3 regions of the Pseudoalteromonas sp. BMB genome follow, and region 2 is predicted to be linked to each of the others. Evidence: predicted binding sites of a transcription regulator. Region 2 holds the regulator's gene; each other region holds the start of a gene.
The links. The regulator sigma-54, encoded in region 2, starts transcription at its own class of promoters, with help from an activator protein. The targets are predictions, from matches to a motif close to GTTGGCACGNNNNTNGNNT.
Positions count from the first base shown of each region.

Region 1 (7,308 bases), on a different contig from region 2:
AGCGATTATCTCTGACATCTTAACGCTTAGACATGAGCGCGTTAACTTACTGGGTTACGATAATTACGCGCAGTGGCGTCTTGAAGATCGCATGGCGAAAAAGCCTGAAAATGCGATGGCGCTGATGAAAAAAGTGTGGCCAGCAGCAATTGCCCGCGTGAAAGAAGAAGTTGCTGACATGCAAGCGATCGCCGACAAAGAAGGCGCTGATATCACCATCAAGCCATGGGATTACCGTTTCTACGCCGAGAAGGTTCGCCAAGCTAAATATCAATTGGATTCAAACGAAGTTAAAGCTTATTTACAGCTAGACAATCTGCGTGAAGCAATGTTCTATGTTGCAGGCCGTTTGTTTAACTTTGAGTTCAGCGAAGTGCCCAAGGGCTCAGTACCAGTGTTCCACCCTGACGTTCGTGTATGGGAAGTAACAGACAAAACCACCGGTGATAATATCGGCCTTTGGTATTTAGACCCGTTCGCACGTAAAGGTAAACGCTCTGGTGCATGGGCCTTATCATATCGTAGCCATACAACATTTGATGGTAAAACAAATGTGCTTAGCTCAAACAACTCCAACTTTGTGAAAGCACCTGAAGGTGAAGCGACCTTAATTTCTTGGTCAGATGCAGAAACCTATTTCCACGAGTTTGGCCACGCGCTGCATGCGCTTTCATCAAACGTGAAGTACCCAAGTTCAAACTCTGGCGTGCGCGACTACACTGAGTTCCAATCTCAGTTATTGGAGCGTTGGTTGGCAACGGACGAAGTGATCAATCGTTACTTAGTTCACTATAAAACAGGCAAACCTATGCCTAAAGCGCTAATCGAGAAAATCAAGAAGTCAGCAACCTTTAACCAAGGTTTCGCGACGACTGAATACCTTGGATCGGCTATCATGGATATGCTTTTCCATACCACAGATCCTGACAAGATTGGCGACCCTGTTGCATTCGAAAAGTCTCAGTTAGGTGCGCTTGGCATGCCGGACGAGGTCGTGATGCGTCATCGTACAACTCACTTTGGTCACGTATTCTCAGGTGAAGGTTATTCAGCGGGTTACTACGGTTACCTGTGGGCTGAGGTATTAACTTCTGATGCAGCAGAAGCGTTTGCTGAAGCGCCAGGTGGCTTCTACGACAAAGACGTTGCACAGCGTTTAGTGGATTACCTATTCTCAGTTCGCAACTCAATGGATCCAGCAGAAGCGTATCGCAAGTTTAGAGGCCGTGACGCTGAAGTTGAGGCGCTAATGCGTGATAGAGGCTTTCCGGTAGAGAAGTAAAAAGTTTACTCTGCTATTTGGATAATAAAAAACCCCTGAACCAAGGGGTTTTTTATTAAGCTTTAGCTTTTGGATTTCGTGCCGTCACCAAATAGGAATTTAAGGCCGTCGGCAAATTGCTTTATTTGCGCTTTCATCGAGCGCTTTACACTAACTTCAATGCTACCCAAAATCATTCTGCCGTGAATATAAATTCGTGGACGCTGTTTCACCTGCCCTGCAGATGCAAGCGTGTTTCTTGTGTTTTCTACTGAACCCATAATATTACGAATATCGGTGACGACATCGACTGTGTCTGGTACAAAAATTTCGTCACTGCCTAAAATGCAATCTATATAAATATGTACTTCAGGGTGACTAAAAATTGCGTTGCTAAAATCTAGTTCCAAGCTGCCAAGGTAGTTTTTTAGGTGGATCTCTTTAGGTACGACCCACTCGCCACTGCGATGGTTGGAACTAAGTATAGAGGTAATGCTTATTGCCTCAGCACCATCTACGCTTGAGGTAAATTTTGGACCCAAACGAGCGGCTTTTTCGCTGTGATATCTTGCATCCGACTTGAGCGGTAAATCAGCACTAAGTGCTGCAATTTGTTCTTGTTCGTTCAGGTCGTATGCTTTATCCAATCGTCTCTCGAATGCATCAGCCGAAAGCTCACCGTGGCTGTAATTTAGAATTAACTGGTCAATCACCTCTTCCCTGACGGATTCGAGAGGCCTATCTTTTAATGGTACAGACATATGGTTGGTTCCGTTCTCTTGATTTGTGGTTAGAGTAGCAACAACCAAGCCAATATTAAATCACATATAAAACAAATGGTTAGTATTTTTTAATATCAACTTACTCTATTTATTTACTAATATTTAGTTGTACAAAATAGTATTTGGTCAAAATTACCACTCTTAGATGACAGGTAACGCAGTTGCGCAGGTGTAGTTTGATATTGTCAGTCACTTTGCTATGGTAGTAGGTGTTCGCAAAACAACCAAAGGAGATTAGTTATGGCGAAGAAAAGCGATGTTAAAGCGCTTAAAAAAGAGCTGAAAGCGCGTAAAGCAAAGATTGAAAAGCATGAAGCGAAAATCAAAAAGCTGAAAAAAGCGATTAAAAAGGCGTAAAAGCCATTAGCCCTAAGGTAAAGGGATAAGTAAGCGAGCGGTAAATATACCGCTCTTTCTGCGAGTCAGATTAAATCGAAAGATGGCTATATAGCAACCAAGTCCCCACACAGATTAAGGTCACCCCTCCAAAGGTTTCAGCTCGACTACCAAGAAACTTTCCAGCCGAATGCCCAATCATCACCCCAATTGTTACCATCATGGTGGTGGCAAGGCCAATGAGCGCAGCGGCGAGCCATATATTCACATCAACAAATGCGAGACTGACACCGACAGCCATTGCATCAATGCTAGTGCCAAACGCTGTGATAATGGTTTTTAACCAAGGCTGCTTTGCGTGTTGCGTTGGTGCATCATCGTCACCCTTAAGGCTCTCATAAATCATATGAGCGCCAAGTCCTAACAATAAGATAAAGGCAATCCAATGATCCCAAGCCTCGACATAGCCAGCTGCAGATTGTCCTATTAACCAGCCAATCAGCGGTGTACTGGCTTCAATAATCCCAAAAATGAGGCCGATTTTTATGGCTTCGGTAAGCCGAGGTGATTTTAGGCTGGCGCCTTTACCGATTGCCGCAGCAAACGCATCGGTAGACATGGCGTATGCTAACAGTAGCAGGGTGACGAAATTCATTTACATTGCTCCGGTCGGGCGATTTGAGTCCACGATACATCCACACGCCCGACCACAGGCATGGATATATCGATGGTCTCGCCAACCGAGAGGTGTCCGCACCATGGCATGTGGCCAATTATGTTGATACGAACTCTTCCGAGCATTGGAAGCAGGCTACTCCCCAACGAGTTGCGATAATATCAAGAATTGCAGTGGATGCAAAACCAAAATTGAGCAGCTTCTGACGGTGATAATTCTCGTTACCTTTATGACGGGGTCAAGAAGTCTATTTCGGTTGTGATAAGCTGCTCCTTAGCATCGCCGAGTATAAGTACCTCGCCATTAGGGCTCACAAGAAGGCTTTGGCCGATAAATTGAATTCCCGTGCCATTGCTGTGGTCCATTCCTAGGCGATTGGCTGACATAATATGGACTTTATACTTCTTGGCTTGTTTTATGATTGTATCAAGGCTGTCTTCGCCACAATAATTTGAAGGGTTCACAATGAGCTGTACGCCCTGCTCGGTGAGTTGCATCAGCCCCTCTTCAAACCAGATGTCGTAACATAATAAAATACCCACTTTAATACCCATTACTTCGTGCACTTTGAATGCATTACCTGATTGAAAAAAGCGCTTATCGGGCGGTGCTAAAAAAACCTTGCGATGTACGCCAACAATCCCTTCTGGACCCACTATAGCCGCACTATTAAAGTGCTCACAGCCTGCCTTTTCAATGATGCCTGCGATGATAGTACCGTGTTGCTGTTGTGCGATAGATTGAAGCAGGCTGATAGTTGTGCTCTCGGATAACTCCTCTGCCATTTCCTCCATATGAGTGTGGCAAAGAAAGAGGCTACCTGAAGTACATAATTCAGGTAAGACGATGAGATCAAAGTCAGCTTGTGATAAAGTTTTTTCTATGGTTGTCCGGTTGCATTGAGGGTCGCCATAGTTGACAGCAAATTGATAGAATCCCACTTTCATCGTTCACCTACGTAATATTGGGCCAAGTAAACTGCCGAAAGGTCAGATTGAATCTAGCACCAACCTCTTTAGGTGCAGGAGGTATGGCATGTTGAAACTGCGTTTGAAAGCCATTTCCCATGATGAATAACGAACCGTCTTCTAGCAGCTGTTCAAATTGCTCATCGGGTTTTGCTTGATGACGAACTTGAAACAAGCGCTCGGCACCTAAGCTCAAAGAAGCGATAACATTAGTTGGCCCAAATGCGGACAGATCACTGTGAAAGTCCATGTATTCTTTACCATCTGGATAAAAAATACAGACACAGACGCTAAATTCGATACCTATTTGAGTCTGTAATCGCTGCTGTATTGATGCAATCAAATCAGGCCAAGCTTGGCGTCTACCATGATAGCTAGGAAACACCGCTGGATCTTCGAGCCTTGGCTCTACAAACATCATTTTCCAGGGTCTAATCTCTGTATTTCCACCGTTAGGTAAGGTGATGATTTCAGGCTGAGATAAATCACAGTGCTTGATTAACCACTGATACAGTGAATGGCTTTCTGCCTTGGTAAGAAACGCTGGAATATACTCTGCCTCGGCGTTATCGATAAGTGGAAGTTTCATGACTAATTCCTTGTTGTTGCTATTTTTCTTTAACAAAAAGAACAGCACTAAAGCAAGACACTAAAGCCGCTCCCTTTACCTACTTCAGAGATTGCGCTGATCCGCCCTTTGTGGCGATGAGAATCCAGGAAAGTATATTAATGAATAGCTACTAGCTTGCCTCTCCAAACACTCGATTTTTACCATTCTTTTTAGCTTCATATAGCGCGTTATCTGCTCTTTCTACTAACTCTTCAACAGTTTGATTGATATTATCCTCACTAAGTGAAGCGACACCAGCACTAACCGATACAGCTTTTAGTGGTGAAAGTTTATGTTCAATAGCGGTTTCGAAGAAGGTTTGTACCACTCTTTGCGCAATCTCTAAAGCGAAAGAGTAGGGGGTGTTTGGCAGTAAGATGGCAAACTCTTCACCGCCGTATCTGTACAGAGCGTCCATAGGTCGACGAATATGATTTTTGGCGGTGTTAGCAAAAACCTTCAAGACATCATCACCCATTAAATGACCATATTCGTCGTTATAGAGCTTAAAATAATCAACATCCAACATTACGACACTAAGCGGACTAATAGAGCGCTTTGCACCACGATAGTGGCGCTCCAAGTCAGTATCAAATAACCTGCGATTAAACGCTTCTGTAAGTCCGTCAACGTATGAATATTCCCTAAGTTGATCGGCTTGCTTTTTATACTTTAGGTGGGTAAGTACCCGATTAAATAGCGTTCGCGCCACAATTGGTTTGCTGATGAAATCGACAGCACCTGCATCCCAGCACATTTCTTGCTGATTTTCTTTAATGTTGGATGTCACAAATATGACAGGAATTCGGGCGGTTATTGGATCTTTTTGAAGCTCTGTACAAGCCTCTATACCCGTTATCCCCTCGAGCATCCAGTCCATTAGGATTAAATCTGGCAATGCAAGTTTTACATATTCCAAGGCCTTCTCAGCACTTTCAAAAGCGACGACTTTGCATATGTCTTCTAAACATGCGCATAGCACCTTTTGAGTGAGTGGCGAGTCTTCTACGACTACTATAGTACAGTTATTTAGTTCTACTACGTCTTCAAACATGCTATTGCCTTTATTCCTGTTGCAGGCTTAGATTGTGTGCTATGTCTTTATGTTTAAAAAGTCAAAATGCACTTATGTTGCTATTAACAGGATTAATATTAGGTAAGTATCGCACTGCAAATAAAGTATCTTGCACGAATAATAGTGTAGACATTTTTGTGCTGAAGCACACTTGTTATTTAACATTTACATTACTTTTATCTTGAATAATATCGCTTTCCTACTATAGATCTTATTACCTGTTCCCAATGTAAATTCCTAATGACAGACTCAACCTCACTTGAGAAAGCAGACAGATTTGTTGGTGATGATTCTCTTTCCGATTTAATTTTTGACAATATTCCGGACTACGCCTTTATCAAAGATGATCGGCTTAGGATCGTAAAAGCGAACGATGCTTTTCGCTCCATGTATCCAGAAGAAGCCAGAGAGAAAATTATTGGCTACACCACACTTGACTATTATCAACCAGAAGAAATAGAAGAGTTCATTAAAGATGATAAAAAAGCCTTGGAAACAGGGTATGCAGAGTGTTTGGAGATTATCAATTTCCCAGATGGTGGCGTAAGAACATTATTTACTCGCAAAAAGCGATTCTATGATGCCAAAGGCGCGACGTTTATTTTAGGGCTTTCCAGTGACGTGACCGAAAGGGAGCATCTTGTCGCTCAGTTAAAGCGCTCCAATGAAGCCTTAGACGAATTTGCTTATATTGCCTCTCACGATTTAAAAGCGCCACTCAATGCGATTTCCAAGTTGGTAACTTGGATTGATGAAGACTACGGCGATGAGTTACCCGAAGGCGCTAAGGAGAATTTTGATTTAATTCAGCAACGTGTGTCAAGAATGAGTAAATTGCTCCATGATTTACTGATTTACTCGCGGGTAAATCGAAAGCATAGTGAAAACGAAACGTTTGAATTCAGCGAGTTTACAAAAGAGATATATGACTCGATTGATATTGAGGCGAAGCTGAAGTTGGAATGTACTTCTTTATTTGTCACCTTACCAAAAACAGCACTTGAAGTAGTTACCCGCAATTTAATTAGCAACTCGCTTAAACACCACGACTGTGAAAATGGCTCACTAATAATCCACATTAAAGAAAGCCCAGAAGAATATGAAATGCATTTTATTGACGATGGACCGGGGATCCCACCTGAGTATAGAGAGAAAGTATTTGAAATGTTCCAAACGCTTAAACCTAGAGATCAACAAGAAGGTAGTGGTATGGGTTTGGCAATAATTAAAAAAGTGCTCAATTTCTATGGTGGCTCGGTCGACATTGTGGATAGTAATGTTGGCACTGAATTTGTGATCAAGTGGCCAAAAGTTGATACCAGAGTTAACCCAAATTAGGTATTCATTTTATGCAAAATAATGATATTACAGTGCTGGTCGTCGAGGATGATGACATTGACTATATGACAGTAAAGCGTAGCTTTTCAAAACGCAAGATTATGAACCCTATGGTTCGGGCAATTGATGGCGTTGAAGCGTTAGAATTCTTACAAACTAAAAAAATAGATTATCCATTTATTGTTCTATTAGATTTAAAAATGCCTCGCATGGGGGGGCTTGAGTTTTTAGGTAAGTTGAGGGATGACCCAGAGTTAAAAGA
Region 1 is NZ_MBQA01000179.1:8,876-16,183, reverse strand. It holds gene BB427_RS16160 (M3 family metallopeptidase) at 1-1,282, shown strand, start outside; gene BB427_RS16155 (LiaF domain-containing protein) at 1,345-2,022, opposite strand; gene BB427_RS16150 (manganese efflux pump MntP) at 2,471-3,034, opposite strand; yybP-ykoY riboswitch at 3,042-3,211, opposite strand; gene BB427_RS16145 (nitrilase-related carbon-nitrogen hydrolase) at 3,283-4,002, opposite strand; gene BB427_RS16140 (alpha-ketoglutarate-dependent dioxygenase AlkB) at 4,010-4,612, opposite strand; gene BB427_RS16135 (GGDEF domain-containing response regulator) at 4,764-5,687, opposite strand; gene BB427_RS16130 (sensor histidine kinase) at 5,949-7,046, shown strand; gene BB427_RS16125 (response regulator) at 7,058-7,308, shown strand, end outside.
Region 1: BB427_RS16150 (manganese efflux pump MntP) is a predicted target of sigma-54. The motif match lies at 3,102-3,120, and genes of this name have one in related genera.

Region 2 (7,308 bases):
GATGGACGTATATACCTTGGTAATAATGGAGAAGAACTGAAAGCATTTAATACCAAAGATGGGTTTGGTATTAAGGCCTTAATTGATAGTGGTATCGAAGTCGCCGTTATCACAGGTAGGCATTCACAAATAGTTCAGCAACGCATGACTAGTTTAAATGTAACTTATATTTACCAAGGCCAAGAAAACAAATTAGTGGCATATGATGAACTGAAGACTAAGCTCAGCCTTAGTGATGACGAAATTGCATATATTGGTGATGATGGCCCAGATCTACCCGTAATGGAGCAAGTCGGTTTTGCCGTTGCCGTCAATGATGCACATCCTCTTGTTAAACATATCGCCCATTACACGACCTTGATGCCTGGTGGTTTTGGTGCCGTGAGAGAACTGACTGATCTTCTAATGCTCAGCCAAAATCACTTATTGACTTCCAAAGGATCAAGTACATGACCGTATTACGTGTCATCTTACTCATTGTTTTCGCTTCTCTAATGGTATGGATGTGGTCGCCCATGTTGAATCCATCAGAGGCGGACTCAGCAAAAGAAGATGAACCGTTAGCTAAGCCCGATTATGTTGCAACCACGCTTCAGCAAACGACCTATAGTGAAAATGGCTTATTAAACTATCAGGTAACTGCTGATAAGATGGAGTTGTATCAAGATCTTGGCTTTAGTCACTTTGAAAAGCCTATTTTCACCTTATATAACGGTGAGCAGAATTGGCAAATAAGTGCATTAGAAGCAACACTGTACGAAAACAATACCTTGATATTAGAAGGCAATGTGCTGGCAAAGAATTTAACGCCTAACGCCATGATCACCGATATCAATGCCGATAATGTAAGAGTTGAAATTAAGCAAAAATTGATGAAATCGGAACACCCTGTCGTTATCACAGGTCCTAGTCTTAGGATCACGGGTAAAGGGCTGCATGCGGATCTACAAAAGCAAGTGATCGAACTCATCAACCACACAAAGACAATTTATTATGACCAGTAAAATCATTAACAAACTAGTTTTCATCGGCTTGCTTGCAAGTTCTACTCTAGCAATTGCTGCAGAACAAAATGAAGTCATTATTGATGCTGGCCGTCAGCAAGCTCAACTGCAAAGCAACATCGGTATTTTTGAACAAAATGTTGTTATTATTCATGGCAACAGAAAAATAAATGCCGATCGCCTAGAAGTCCACCGCCGCGCGGAGCTTGGTACTAACAAGCAACTACTTGTTGCAACTGGCAGCCCTGCTATTTTCAGCGAACGTCAACCTGATGGTAATTTGCTAGAAGCCAAAGCAAACGAAATTCGTTACGACGTTGCAAAAGGCACCTTAGTCATTTCTGGCGATGCGGAAATCAATCAAACTGGGCAAAAAATCAATGCGCAAGTCATCACCTATGACATTGAAAAGCAATTGATCAGTGCTGAGCGCTCAGACCAAGAAGATTCTCGGGTAAGAACCATCCTTGTTCCTGTTGATGACAAAAAAGACGCAAAAGATAAAAAAGCGCAGGAAGAAGGTAACAATTAATGAGCGAGCTCAAAGCAACTGGTCTAGCAAAGAGTTATAAAGGTCGTGAAGTCGTCAAAAATGTTGGCTTAAGTGTTAAGGCTGGCAGCATTGTAGGCTTATTAGGACCAAATGGTGCAGGTAAAACCACTACGTTCTACATGATTGTAGGGTTAGTACCAAGCGACAAAGGTTTTATTCAGATTGATGATGAAGATATCACTTTGCTACCGATGCACAGCCGCGCGCGACTTGGTATTGGCTATCTACCGCAAGAGTCTTCAATCTTTAGAAAACTCACGGTCTATCAAAATTTGATGGCGATTTTAGAAACTCGAAAAGACTTATCTAAAGTTGAGAGAGAAGCTGAACTAAACGAGTTACTGGACGAATTTAATATTCAACACATTCGTGACTCACAGGGCATGGCATTATCGGGAGGCGAAAGAAGACGCGTAGAAATTGCTCGCGCTTTAGCCGCTAATCCTAAGTTTATCCTGTTAGATGAACCTTTTGCTGGTGTTGATCCTATTTCGGTGTTAGATATAAAGACAATCATAGAGCACCTAAAAAATCGCGGTATCGGTGTGCTAATCACCGATCATAACGTTAGAGAAACACTGGACGTATGTGAAAAAGCCTACATCGTTTCACATGGTGAGTTAATCGCTGCAGGCACGCCAGAACATGTTTTGGCAGATCAAACCGTAAGAGATGTCTACCTAGGCGAACAATTCAAGCTATAGTTAAGACGTAGTATTAATAACTGTTAAAAAGGATTGTTAGAGATACATGAGGCAATCATTACAGCTGCGCATGGGGCAGCAACTTACAATGACTCCGCAACTGCAACAAGCCATTCGCTTGCTGCAGCTCAGTACATTGGATCTGCAACAAGAAATACAAGAAGCATTAGACAGCAATCCATTGTTGGAAGTGGAAGAAGGTGATAATACTGACGGCGAAAACGCTGACCAACACAGCCAAGAAAAGAGTAGTGCTGACGACAATCAAGATTCAAGCGATGAAGCGCAGGTTAGTGACTATGAGATAGACTCAGATACCGCCATGAGCAAAGACACTGTCAGTGATGACCTTGCCATGGATGTCACTTGGGATGAATATATGAGCGCAGCACCCGCTGCAAGTTCAGGCCCACTTCCCGATGACGATAATGTTTATCAAGGGGAAACCTCTGAATCTCTCCACGACTATCTCATGTGGCAACTTGAGCTGACACCATTTAGTCCAACAGATAGAGCGATTGCGATTGCGATTATTGAAGCAGTCGACCTGTCAGGCATTTTAACACTGTCTTGCGAAGACATTTTAGAAAGCATTAATGATGAAAGTAGCGAAGAGCCTATTGAGCTGGATGAAGTCGAAGCCGTACTCAAACGTATCCAACTTTTCGATCCTGTCGGTATCGCAGCGCGTAGTTTACAAGAGTGCTTGTGTATTCAGCTAAATCAATTCGCCCCAGATACGCCATGGATTACCGAAACGAAAATGATCCTGACAGAGCATATCGATTTGCTTGCCAGCCGTGACTATCGAACTTTGGCTAAGAAAACGCGCCTTAAAGAAGCCGATCTCAAAGAGGTCATGACGTTAATTCATAGCCTTAACCCAAAACCAGCGGCAAGCATTATTCATGAAGAGCCTGAATATGTGATCCCTGACGTATCAGTGAAAAAAGTAAAAGGTCGCTGGGTCGTAGAGCTAAATCCTGATGCTATGCCTAAAATAAGAGTAAACGACCATTACGCTGCGATGTCTAGAACGGCGAAATCCAGTACGGATAGTCAGTTTATTCGCTCACATTTACAAGAAGCAAAGTGGTTTATTAAAAGCTTAGAAAGCCGAAATGATACATTATTAAAAGTTACCAATTGCATTGTGCAACAACAACAGGCATTCTTTGAACATGGCCCCGAAGCAATGCGCCCTATGGTGCTAAATGATGTTGCTGAAATGGTTGAGATGCATGAGTCCACAATTTCCCGTGTGACAACACAAAAATACATGCATACACCTCGGGGAATATTTGAGCTGAAGTATTTCTTCTCTAGCCATGTAAGTACAGAAAATGGAGGTGAGTGCTCCTCTACAGCAATTAGAGCACTTATCAAAAAGCTGATAGCTGCAGAAAATACCGCGAAGCCATTGAGTGACAGCAAAATTGCAGATATCTTAGCTGAGCAAGGAATTAAGGTAGCGAGACGTACGATTGCAAAATATCGTGAATCCCTAGCCATTCCACCGTCAAATCAGCGTAAAAGCTTGATATAAGACGTAAAACCCAAGAAGGAAAAATGCTTATGCAACTAAATCTAACTGGTCGCCATGTAGAAATTACTGACTCATTAAGAGACTATGTCACCAACAAGTTTGCGAAGCTAGAAAGGCACTTTGATCATATCAATAACGTGCATGTGATCCTTGATGTCGAGAAGCTAGTACAAAAAGCAGAAGCAACATTACACGTAAACGGCGGCGAGCTATTTGCATCAACAGAGCATCAAGATATGTATGCCGCAATTGATGGCCTTATCGACAAGCTAGATCGTCAAGTTATTAAACACAAAGAGAAGCTCACTCGACACTAAGATGAAATTAAGTGAATTAGTGAACAAGGACTGCAGTAAAGCTGCGGTCCTTTTTAATAGCAAAAAACGTATTTTAGAATACATCAGCGAACTGGCCCATAGCCAAATTCCAAATACCAGTCAGCATGCTATCTTGGACGCCTTAATGGCGCGAGAGAAATTAGGCAGCACAGGGATCGGTAAAGGCATTGCCATTCCCCATGGTCGACTTGAAGGTTTGGATAAAATCCTTGCAATGGTGCTTGTCAGCGAGCAAGGGATCCAGTTTGAAGCCATAGATAAGCAGCCTGTCGATATTTTTGTCGCGTTCATCGTACCCGAAGGTGACAATCAACAGCACCTGAAGACCTTAGCGGCGATTGCTGATACACTCAAAGACAAGTCTTTTTGCAAAATGCTTAGACAAGCAAAAAGTGACGATGAGTTATATGCTGTGATCCAAGGTGAACTTGATGAGTGATGAAGAAAAAGGACTCGAGCTTATCATTATCAGTGGCCGCTCAGGCTCTGGTAAATCTGTAGCGCTTCGAGTATTGGAAGACTTAGGCTACTATTGTGTAGATAACATTCCGGTCAATTTACTGCCGTCTTTAGTCCGCAGTGTTTCGGACAATTATAATAAAATTGCAGTCAGTATTGATGTTAGAAACTTGCCTAAAGAACAGGACGAGTTTAATGACATTCTTGAATACTTACCTGGCTTTGCCAAACCTACCCTGTTTTATTTAGACAGTGACGATCAAACCCTGATAAAACGCTTCTCAGAAACACGCCGTTTGCACCCTCTTTCACTGCATAATCTTCCATTAGATGTTGCGATAAAGAAAGAACGGGAATTGTTAGACGTGTTGATCACTCGCGCCGATTTTCTCATTGATACTACAGGCCTGAGCGTTCATCAACTTGCAGAAGATATCCGCGAAAAAATCTTAGGTAAAAAAGACAAACAACTCATTATTACCTTTGAATCTTTCGGCTTTAAACACGGCATCCCAAAACAAGCGGATTACGTTTTTGATGCGCGCTTTTTGCCCAACCCACATTGGGAGCCTGAGCTTAAGCCACTAACTGGCCTAGATCAGCCAGTCAAAGACTATTTGTCGAGTCACAGCATAGTGCAAAAGTTTACTTGGCAGATCCAAACCTTTGTACAAACTTGGTTACCACACTTAGAGCGTAACAATCGCAGCTATCTAACGATCGCGATAGGATGTACTGGTGGGCAGCATCGCTCGGTATACTTAGCGCAAACCATTGGTGAGCGTTTTGCTAAAACCCATCCCAACGTCAAAATTCGCCACCGTGAGCAAGAGGGTTAAATGTTAGAAGATACGTTTTTAATTCAGAACAAGCTTGGTCTGCACGCTCGAGCAGCGACGGTTCTTGCACAATTAGCAACCCAATTTGATGCCGAAGTGACCTTATATCAAGGAGACAAAAGCGCAGCTGCTGACAGCGTACTAGCGCTGTTGTTACTTGAAAGCAGCCAAGGGAAAGAAGTCCGAGTGGTTTGTGAAGGTCCTGATGCTCAGTATGCACTAGACGCCATTGGCGGACTAATAGAAAATAAATTTAATGAATCCGAGTAACTTGGGCTACTAGCACCAAAATAGCACTAAGGTCTGATTCATTTATTCCCTGCTAATCTCCCCCTCCGTAACCAGACTGGCCTAATACCAATTAGTCTTAATACTTGCTCAATTTGAAGGAGCAAATCTGACGCTAACTGTGTTAAAAATTTTTCATTTAGAACAACTAAATAGCAAAATTTTCGCCGTGTTATCGACAAGATTTTCTCGCCTCAAAATAGATCACTTAATTAAGCGAATTGGTATAATAAGTCTCTCATAATTAAGCGTAAACCTTGGTAGTTCTCAATAAACTGAGTTACACTGTAATACCAATTTAGGTTTCTTTCGTGCAGTAAAGCGAGTTGCCGAGAAAATCCTACTTTATCGTTGCGTACACCTTTAACGTGTATTAACGGTAGCAACCCACCAGCAGAAACAACACGAATAAAATTCAAATTAAGAAATTGGTTTCTGCGATAAAGTAAATGAATTAGGTTAACTAAATCACGTTAGCCAACATTATTATCAAAAAGGATGCCTATGCCTGAAGTATTTGAACAAGACTACACACTGGAACAACTCCAAAAGGTAACTAAAGCCTTAAACAGTGGTCAGTTTGTTCAAGTTAGGCGTATGCTCGCAGAAACAGCTCCTTGTGACACAGCACTGCTTTTAGAATCATCTCCTCATAAAGTTCGCTCTATGCTGTGGCAGCTCGTTGACCCAGATATCCAAGGGGATGTCTTAGAGGAACTGTCAGAGGACGTAAGACTTGGGATCATCGCCCAGATGGAGCCGGAGCTAATTGCTGCCGCTACAGAAGACATGGACGACGATGACCTTGGTGATGTCCTAAGAAGCCTGCCTGATACCGTCTACCAAGACGTTATCGGTGCGATGGATAGCCAAGATAGAGAACGTGCGACACAAGCCTTGTCCTACAAGGAACACTCGGCCGGTGCGCTAATGAGCACTGACACGGTCACTATTCGACCCGATGTTACCTTAGAAGTTGTATTTAGATATCTACGTCTTAAAGGCGAATTGCCAGACGGTACGGACGAGTTGTATGTAGTTGATAAAGATAACTGCTTTTTAGGCACGCTGCCTGTCAATACCTTATTAACTAAGTCTCCTGACAGTATGGTTCGAGACTTGATGGATGAAGATAAGGAAACGATCCCTATCTCCATGGATGAGTCTGAAGTGGCGCAGCTTTTTGAGCGTCATAACTGGATCTCGGCTCCTGTAGTTGACGATAACGCTCATTTGCTTGGTCGTGTCACCATTGATGACGTTGTTGACGTCATCCGTGAAGATGCTGAGCACAGCTTGTTAAGTATGGCAGGTCTTGAAGATGAAGAAGACACCTTTGCGCCAGTTCTAAAAAGTAGCCAGCGCCGCTCTATTTGGCTTGGGATTAACCTGTTAACCGCATTGATGGCAGCGTTTGTTGCAAGCTTCTTCGAAGGTACTCTGGATATTTTACCTATTCTCGCAGTGTTAAATGGCATAGTACCAAGTATGGGTGGCGTTGCCGGTAGCCAAACGCTAACCCTAGTGATTCGTGGTATTGCCCTTGGTCATATTAACCAGACTAACCAAAAGTTTTT
Region 2 is NZ_MBQA01000105.1:33,048-40,355, forward strand. It holds gene kdsC (3-deoxy-manno-octulosonate-8-phosphatase KdsC) at 1-453, shown strand, start outside; gene lptC (LPS export ABC transporter periplasmic protein LptC) at 450-1,004, shown strand; gene lptA (lipopolysaccharide transport periplasmic protein LptA) at 994-1,536, shown strand; gene lptB (LPS export ABC transporter ATP-binding protein) at 1,536-2,261, shown strand; gene BB427_RS07665 (RNA polymerase factor sigma-54) at 2,308-3,807, shown strand; gene hpf (ribosome hibernation promoting factor) at 3,837-4,124, shown strand; gene ptsN (PTS IIA-like nitrogen regulatory protein PtsN) at 4,126-4,584, shown strand; gene rapZ (RNase adapter RapZ) at 4,577-5,443, shown strand; gene BB427_RS07685 (HPr family phosphocarrier protein) at 5,444-5,713, shown strand; gene mgtE (magnesium transporter) at 6,236-7,308, shown strand, end outside.

Region 3 (7,308 bases), on a different contig from region 2:
GTTTGCTTCGCGAGAGCTTGCTTCTCGATAAGCTTTTCAATTGCCTTCGTTTTAGCCTGTTGCGCTAGCCATAGCTTGCGGCGTTGTTCAACCACCTGCTTGGCTGTGTTGACCGTTTTTGCTTGCTGATCAATAGCCTGCTCAATCTTATTAATAAAGTTATGGTATTGATTGAAACCGCCACTAGACAGACCAACTTGTGCTTTACTATGAAGCTGCATGCTGTATTCCAGACGGAAATCGTTTAGTCCCGATAACCGTTGTTGGTTTGTTGCTAAGTGCTGCTGCGCTTGAACAAAATTCGCTCGAAGGTTATCTTCTTTGTCTTTTTCTAGCTTAAGCAATAAAGTCAGTTTGTTATTTGCCATTATGCTTGTCCTAGTAGCTTAGCGAGGCCTTGTAAACACTCGTCATAATTGATCACGTCTTTCATGCCTTGCTGAAGGAAGTTATTCACCGCAGGCATCATATTTATCGCCTGATCTAACATCTGATCACTGCCACGTTGATAAGCACCTAAGGTGATCATGTCTTTATTTTGCTGGTACATTGAATAGACTTGCTTGAGCACTCTGGCTTGCTGCATGTGTGCCTCTGACACCACTTGCGGCATGACTCGACTAATGGACTTTTCAATATCTATCGCTGGATAATGACCACTATCGGCAAGCTCTCGTGATAACACAATATGACCATCCAAAATAGCTCGCGCGGCATCGGCAATAGGGTCTTGCATATCATCACCTTCACTCAATACCGTAAAGAATGCGGTAATTGAGCCTTGTCCTTCACCACCATTACCTGCGCGCTCAACCAATGCTGGGAGCTTTGCAAACACGGAAGGCGGATATCCTTTTGTGGCTGGCGGCTCACCAACCGCAAGCGCTATCTCACGCTGTGCCATGGCATAACGCGTCACCGAATCCAGTAATAACAGTACGTTTAATCCTTGATCGCGGAAATACTCCGCAATAGTCACTGCACTCTCACAGCCTTTTAAGCGCATCAGCGGTGAGGCATCGGCGGGAGCGGCAACCACGACGGAGCGGCGTCTACCCTCAACGCCCAAAATCTCATCAATAAATTCTTTCACCTCACGACCGCGTTCACCGACCAAGCCAACGACGATAACATCCGCCTCACTGCCTCGTGTCATCATGCCAAGCAGTACCGATTTACCCACACCACTCCCTGCAAACAGACCCATACGTTGGCCTTGACCCACTGTCACGATCGAATTTATCGCGCGTACACCTACATCCATTGGTGAGTCGATTGGACGCCTTGCTAGTGGGTTAATGGGCGCTGCGGCAAATTTCAGATGTTTCTCAGCGTCAATGGCACCAAGGCCATCTAGTGGCCTACCAAGTCCGTCAACCACGCGGCCAAGTAGACCCATTCCGACAGGTAATCCAGCATCCTTAACTTTTGGGATCACTCGCGCTCCAGGAAGGACGCCTGTAATATGATCGTTTGGCATAAGGTAAAGCGTTTCTTGATTGAAACCGATGACTTCTGCATCAATAAAACCGCCCAGTGTCTCGATTTTACATTGGCTGCCGACGGGAGCACTTAGCCCCCTAGCTTCAAGGGTGAGGCCAACCACACGGGTGAGGCTGCCTGCAACCGCAACCCCATATGGTTTAATAAATTTCTGATACTTACTGATGCGCTCGCTCATAGCAGCAGATGTCGACATGTTCGCAATTACCTTAGGAAGGCATCGTTATCCTGATTTGATTGCTTCGCTTATCTAGATAACAGTGCAGTATTATTGGTTTATACCGCTATCTTGCAAAAATGATTCCAACACTTCGCTAATACGGTTCTTAAGCGTCATATCAATGGATGACTGTGGCGTTTTCACCTCGCAGCCACCTCTGTCCAACGTCGGCTCTGGAAGTAACTGCCAATGCTGTGATTGTATATGTTCTTCGCCGTACATGGCTTGCACTAAGGCCAAATCTTCTGGATGCAGATGGATGCGTACTGTTTGATCTTTGACAGGCAACGCGTCCATTGCTTTTTTCAACGCGTTTAAAATGAGGTCAGGCGTGGTCTTAAGCTCTTTAAAAATAACCTGCTCCGCCAATAAATTGACAAGTACAACCAGCTGCTTTTCACACTCATCATCAACCTTTTTCAGTGGCGTTTGCATGCCATCTAGAATAGTGGATAGCGCCTTCATCCTCTCTTCAATAAGCGGTTGTGATTCCTCAAGCCCCTTTTCTTTACCTATTTCTACGCCTTCTTTATAACCGGCTTCTTTACCTTCAGAAACCCCTTTGTCAAAGCCTTCAATATAGCCTTGTTCGTGGCCTTGCTTTATTCCTTCGTCGTAGGCGTCCTGGCGGATCTGCTCTAACTCTTCAATGGTCAAAGTAGGAAATTCAGGCTCTTGTGGCTCAGGTTCGGGGTGTGCCTGCTTTTTCGTATACAACTCTTCAAGCGGTGTACCGAATGCGGTCGAGCGACCGCGGAATTTTTCGGGCTTATCCGTAACATCTGGAATAGGCCAGTTTTCTAATAACTCATCCAGCGCTTCGGTGCTGACTGGGCGGCCTTTATACAACTTTTTATCGACCATGGTTTATAGGAACTCCTCACCACCACCGCCACCAAGCATAATTTCGCCTGAGTCAGCCAAACGTCTAGCCGTTGCCAAAATTTCTTTTTGTGCAGCTTCCACTTCACTGATCCGCACTGGAGGCATAGCCTCAAGGTCATCTTGCATCATCTCAGCAGCACGCTTAGACATATTCTTCATAATCTTTTCTTTTAAAGATTCGTCCGCGCCTTTAATTGCTTTCATCAGTACGTCTTGCTGTACTTCACGCAGAATAGCCTGGATACCTCTGTCTTCGACATCCATCAAGTTTTCAAACACAAACATGAGGTCTTGAATTTGTTGCGACATTTCTTCGTCATGTTCTCGGATTGAATCCATCAACTGACCTTCAATATTGGTATCCAAGTAGTTCATGATATCTGCAGCGGCTTTTAAGCCACCCATTTTCGCTGCTTGTGCACCAGCTTGACCAGCGAACTGCTTCTCCATGATCTCGTTGAGTTCTTGCAGTGCCGCAGGTTGTACTTCTTCTAAGTTTGCAATACGCATTGTTAAATCTAAGCGTACTTTCTCAGGAAACTGAGACAAGATTTCGGCGGATTGCTCAGGCTCGAGATAAGACAATACAATCGTTTGGATCTGCGGGTGTTCGTTGCGGATAATATTGGCAACTTGCTTCGAGTCCATCCACTTCAACGAATCCAACCCTTTTGCACCGGAGCCCATAACGATTTGGTCAATAAGACTTGCCGCTTTATCTTCACCAAGTGCTGCGGTTAGCGCCTTCTTAATGAAATCTTCCGATTGGAAACCAATTGTACTAAAACTTTGAATTTGTTCGATAAACAAATTGTGCACAGCTGCTATTTTAGCCTGAGATAGGTCATCCATGGAGGCCATTGCCATACCGACCTTTTGCACTTGTTTTGGCTCTAAGTGTTTCAAAATCTGAGCCGCATCTTCTTCAGTCAAACTAAGCAGTAAGATGGCAGCCTTGTCGACGCCATCTAGCTTGTCAACGTCAAAGGCTGCGGGCAATTGTTTTTGTTCTTGATCAGTCATCTTCTGTCAACCACGCTTTCACAACTTGTGATGAGAGTTCTGGTTCGTTAGCAACTAGGGCACGTACTGCTTTGAGTAAGTCCTCGTCGCCATGTAAGTCTGGCAATTGTAATCTACCGTCAGAAGAGAAGCCAACCGCAGACTCATCGAATTCGTTATTTAGCATATCGAGTGTACTGTCACCTAAATCTACACCACTGGTCAACGCATCTTCATCAAAATCTTCAAGCGTATCATCTGGGTAAATTAGACGCTTAAGCATAGGTCGTACTACCGCTAAGATTAGCACAATGATCACTAAGGTACCTGCTGCAAGACGGATTGTCTTTTGGAACCAATCTTGCTCCCAAAGTGGTATCTCTTGCATTTCAGTGAGGTCTTCACGTACGAATGGCACAGTCACTACCTCTAACGCATCACCTCGCTGCATATCAAAGCCCACACCACCTTGTAGCAAACGACGGATATTATTTAACTCTTCTTGCGTACGCGGCGCCATTGCCATGTTACCTTCAGCATCAGGTTTTGCGAGGTAGTCAACGGCCACACTTACACTGATCCGGCGAATAACCCCAGTTTGCTGACGTTTATGGCTAATAGTGGTATCTAACTCATAGTTACGGGTTGCTTCTTTTTGATTACTGCTTGGTGTTGCACTTTGACCATTGCCGCCTTGACCCGCAATCTCTGGGATATTTGAGTTTATAGGAGGTTGATTAGTCAGCGCCCCCGGAATACCCACAGCTAAACCACCAATATTATTTTCTTCATACGTCGTTTCGCTACGAACCGCAGGTAAATCAGGGTTATAACGTTTTTGCGTTTCTTCAACTGCGCTGAAGTCCATCGTTAAGTCAACCTGCGCAGTAAAGTTACCAAGACCTACAGTTGGGATCAGGATGCTATCAATTTTTTCTAGATATTCTTGTTCACGCTTACGCTCAATTTCATACTCTTTTCTCGAGCGTGCAGCTAAAGAGTCTTGAGAACCAGAGTTGAGTAGACGACCGTTTTGATCGGTGACGGTCACGCGTGAAGGTTCTAGGCCTTGTACCGCTGATGCCACGATGTCTACGATTGAATCAACTTCTTCGCCGCCAAGCGTTTTGCCACGTTTAAGGGTAATAACTACGGTTGCTGAGGGCTTTTTCTCGCGACGCGCAAAGACGTTTTCTTTTGGTATTGCAAGCAACACTTTTGCACGATTTACGTCTTGTAACTCTTCAATTGTTCTTGCAAGTTGTTGCTCACGGCTATGCTTTAAGCGCTCTCTTTCAAGACGTTGGCTAACACCAAAACCCATATCTTGCATCAGAATATCAGTGCCAGAACTCGGAGACTGGGTAAAACCGTCACGCGCCATGCGTAGTTTTATGTCTTGATAGTCCGACTCAGCGACTAAAATGGTATTACCATCTAATTGGTATTCAATTTTTTGTTGGTCTAAAAAGTCTAACGTTTCAACGAGTTCTTCTGTTGGATATTTACCAAGTGGGCGCATATCTGGTTGGCGCGCCCAAATGATAATAAAGATTGCGATTGCTAAACAAATAGCAAGGGCAATAACCAGAGTAACCTGGCGCAACATATCAACACCGCTTAGCGCACTGAAGTAGCCTGATTTTTGCTCTTGTTGCTCATCCGAACCGCTGTCATTATTCAGCGCTGCATCGGAAAGCGTAAGATCTGTTGATTGATTAGTAGCCACGATTACTCTCCACAGTCACTCAATTAAACTGGCATGCTCATGATTTCTTTATAGGCCTCAACAAGTTTATTACGAACTTGCACTGTTGCCTCAAAAGCGACCGACGATTTTTGTTTCGCTATCATGGCTTCTGCAAGAGAAACGCTTCTGTCACCCATTTCAACAGCGGTGACTTTTTGTTTCGCTTCTTGTTGTAAGCCATGAACCGTATTAAGTGCGTCTGAGAGTAAATCGCCAAACTGAGCCGACGAAGATGCCGCAGTCTTAACCGGCTGCACTGATGGCTGTGTGTTTCTCGTCGCTTCTGCAGCCATTGCCTGCATTTCTTGAAATAGCGCTGATGATTGTACTTTCATGATGCTTTACTCAAAATAACTCTTAGTTACCTGCAATAAAGCAGAAAACGTGCCAACTTAAAACCCTTTATTTTCAACACCTTATAACATTTTAATCATGTCGAAAAATTGGCAGTGCATAGAAGTGAAAACTAGGCGCCTAAAATCTGCTGATCTTTATAGGCGCCTGAGTAAATTTGAATTAACAGATAAAGCTTAACCTGAGGTTTGGAAAAGAAATAAGCTAACTCATTGTTTTTAAGCTCAGGTAACTTAGGTTAAGCAGGTAGCGCAATCCCTAAGTCTCGCATTTTTGCCAGCTTATAGCGAAGCGTGCGAGGACTCATACCTAATACCTCCGCCACCTCTTTGCGTTTACCATTAAACTTTGCCAGCGTATCTAAAATAATTTGGTGTTCTTTATCCTGTAGCTCATCTTTATAGCTAATGATCTCATCCTCACCTTGAGAGCGCTCCATTAAAGCTGATGCTTCATGATTTACAAGTGGTGCAGACTCAATCAAAGCCATCGGTGAGAAATTTTCGATAAAAATATCATCTTCTTGAATTTCATTATCTTGGAACAAAATCAGGGCACGTTGAATAACGTTATCTAGCTCTCTTACGTTTCCAGGCCAACTGTGCGAACTGAGCTTGTGCTTTGCACCGCTGCTTAATATAGGTGTTGGCTTGCCTGCTTTTTGCGTATGTCTTACCAACAAATGCTCGGCTAACACCGCGATATCACCCGCTCTATCCTTCAGTGGCAACCACTCTAGCGGGAAAACATTGAGGCGATAATATAAATCTTCTCTAAATACCCCATCCTCCACCGCTTCTTTTAAATCGCGGTTACTGGTTGCCAACACTCTGACGTCCAGTGAAATGGTTTTTCTACTGCCTAAACGCTCTACTTCCCGCTCTTGTAACACGCGAAGTAATTTTGCTTGTAATCCCAAATCCATCTCTGTGATCTCATCAAGCAAAATCGTTCCCTTTTGTGCTTGTTCAAACTTACCTGGACACGCCTGAATGGCACCTGTAAATGCCCCCTTTTCGTAACCAAACAGGGTCGCTTCGAGCATATTTTCTGGGATTGCAGCGCAGTTAATTGCGATAAAAGGCTCGTCTGCTCTGTCGGATTTATCGTGAATATAGCGAGCCAACACTTCTTTACCTGAACCGCTCGGTCCAAGTACCATAACGCTGGCATCCGACTTAGCTACTTTTGCGGCCAGTTCAAGTAGTTTAATACTCTTTGGATCGGCAACAATGGGGCCGTCTGTCTCTTTTTCCTTCTCAGGTAGATAACGTCCAACCATATTGAGCAATACTTCAGGCGCAAATGGCTTAGCCATATAGTCGATGGCACCCAATCTCATCGCTTCGACCGCATCATCAATGGTCGCGTATGCTGTCATCATCAATACCGGTAATTCGGGATAGTTGAGTTTAATGGTCTTTAACAAGTCAAGCCCACTCATGGCACCCATTTGCACATCACTCACCACCAAAGAAAAGGTTTCCTGCTTTAGCAATAAAACGGCTTGTTCCGCACAACTTGCTTCTACGCACTCGATATTTGAAAGCTGCAATGTATCGATGAGTGCTTCTCTTAAACCAGCATCATCTTC
Region 3 is NZ_MBQA01000013.1:119,362-126,669, reverse strand. It holds gene fliJ (flagellar export protein FliJ) at 1-368, opposite strand, end outside; gene fliI (flagellar protein export ATPase FliI) at 368-1,699, opposite strand; gene fliH (flagellar assembly protein FliH) at 1,772-2,587, opposite strand; gene fliG (flagellar motor switch protein FliG) at 2,591-3,631, opposite strand; gene fliF (flagellar basal-body MS-ring/collar protein FliF) at 3,624-5,342, opposite strand; gene fliE (flagellar hook-basal body complex protein FliE) at 5,363-5,695, opposite strand; gene BB427_RS01790 (sigma-54-dependent transcriptional regulator) at 5,953-7,308, opposite strand, start outside.
Region 3: fliE (flagellar hook-basal body complex protein FliE) is a predicted target of sigma-54. The motif match lies at 5,734-5,752, and genes of this name have one in related genera.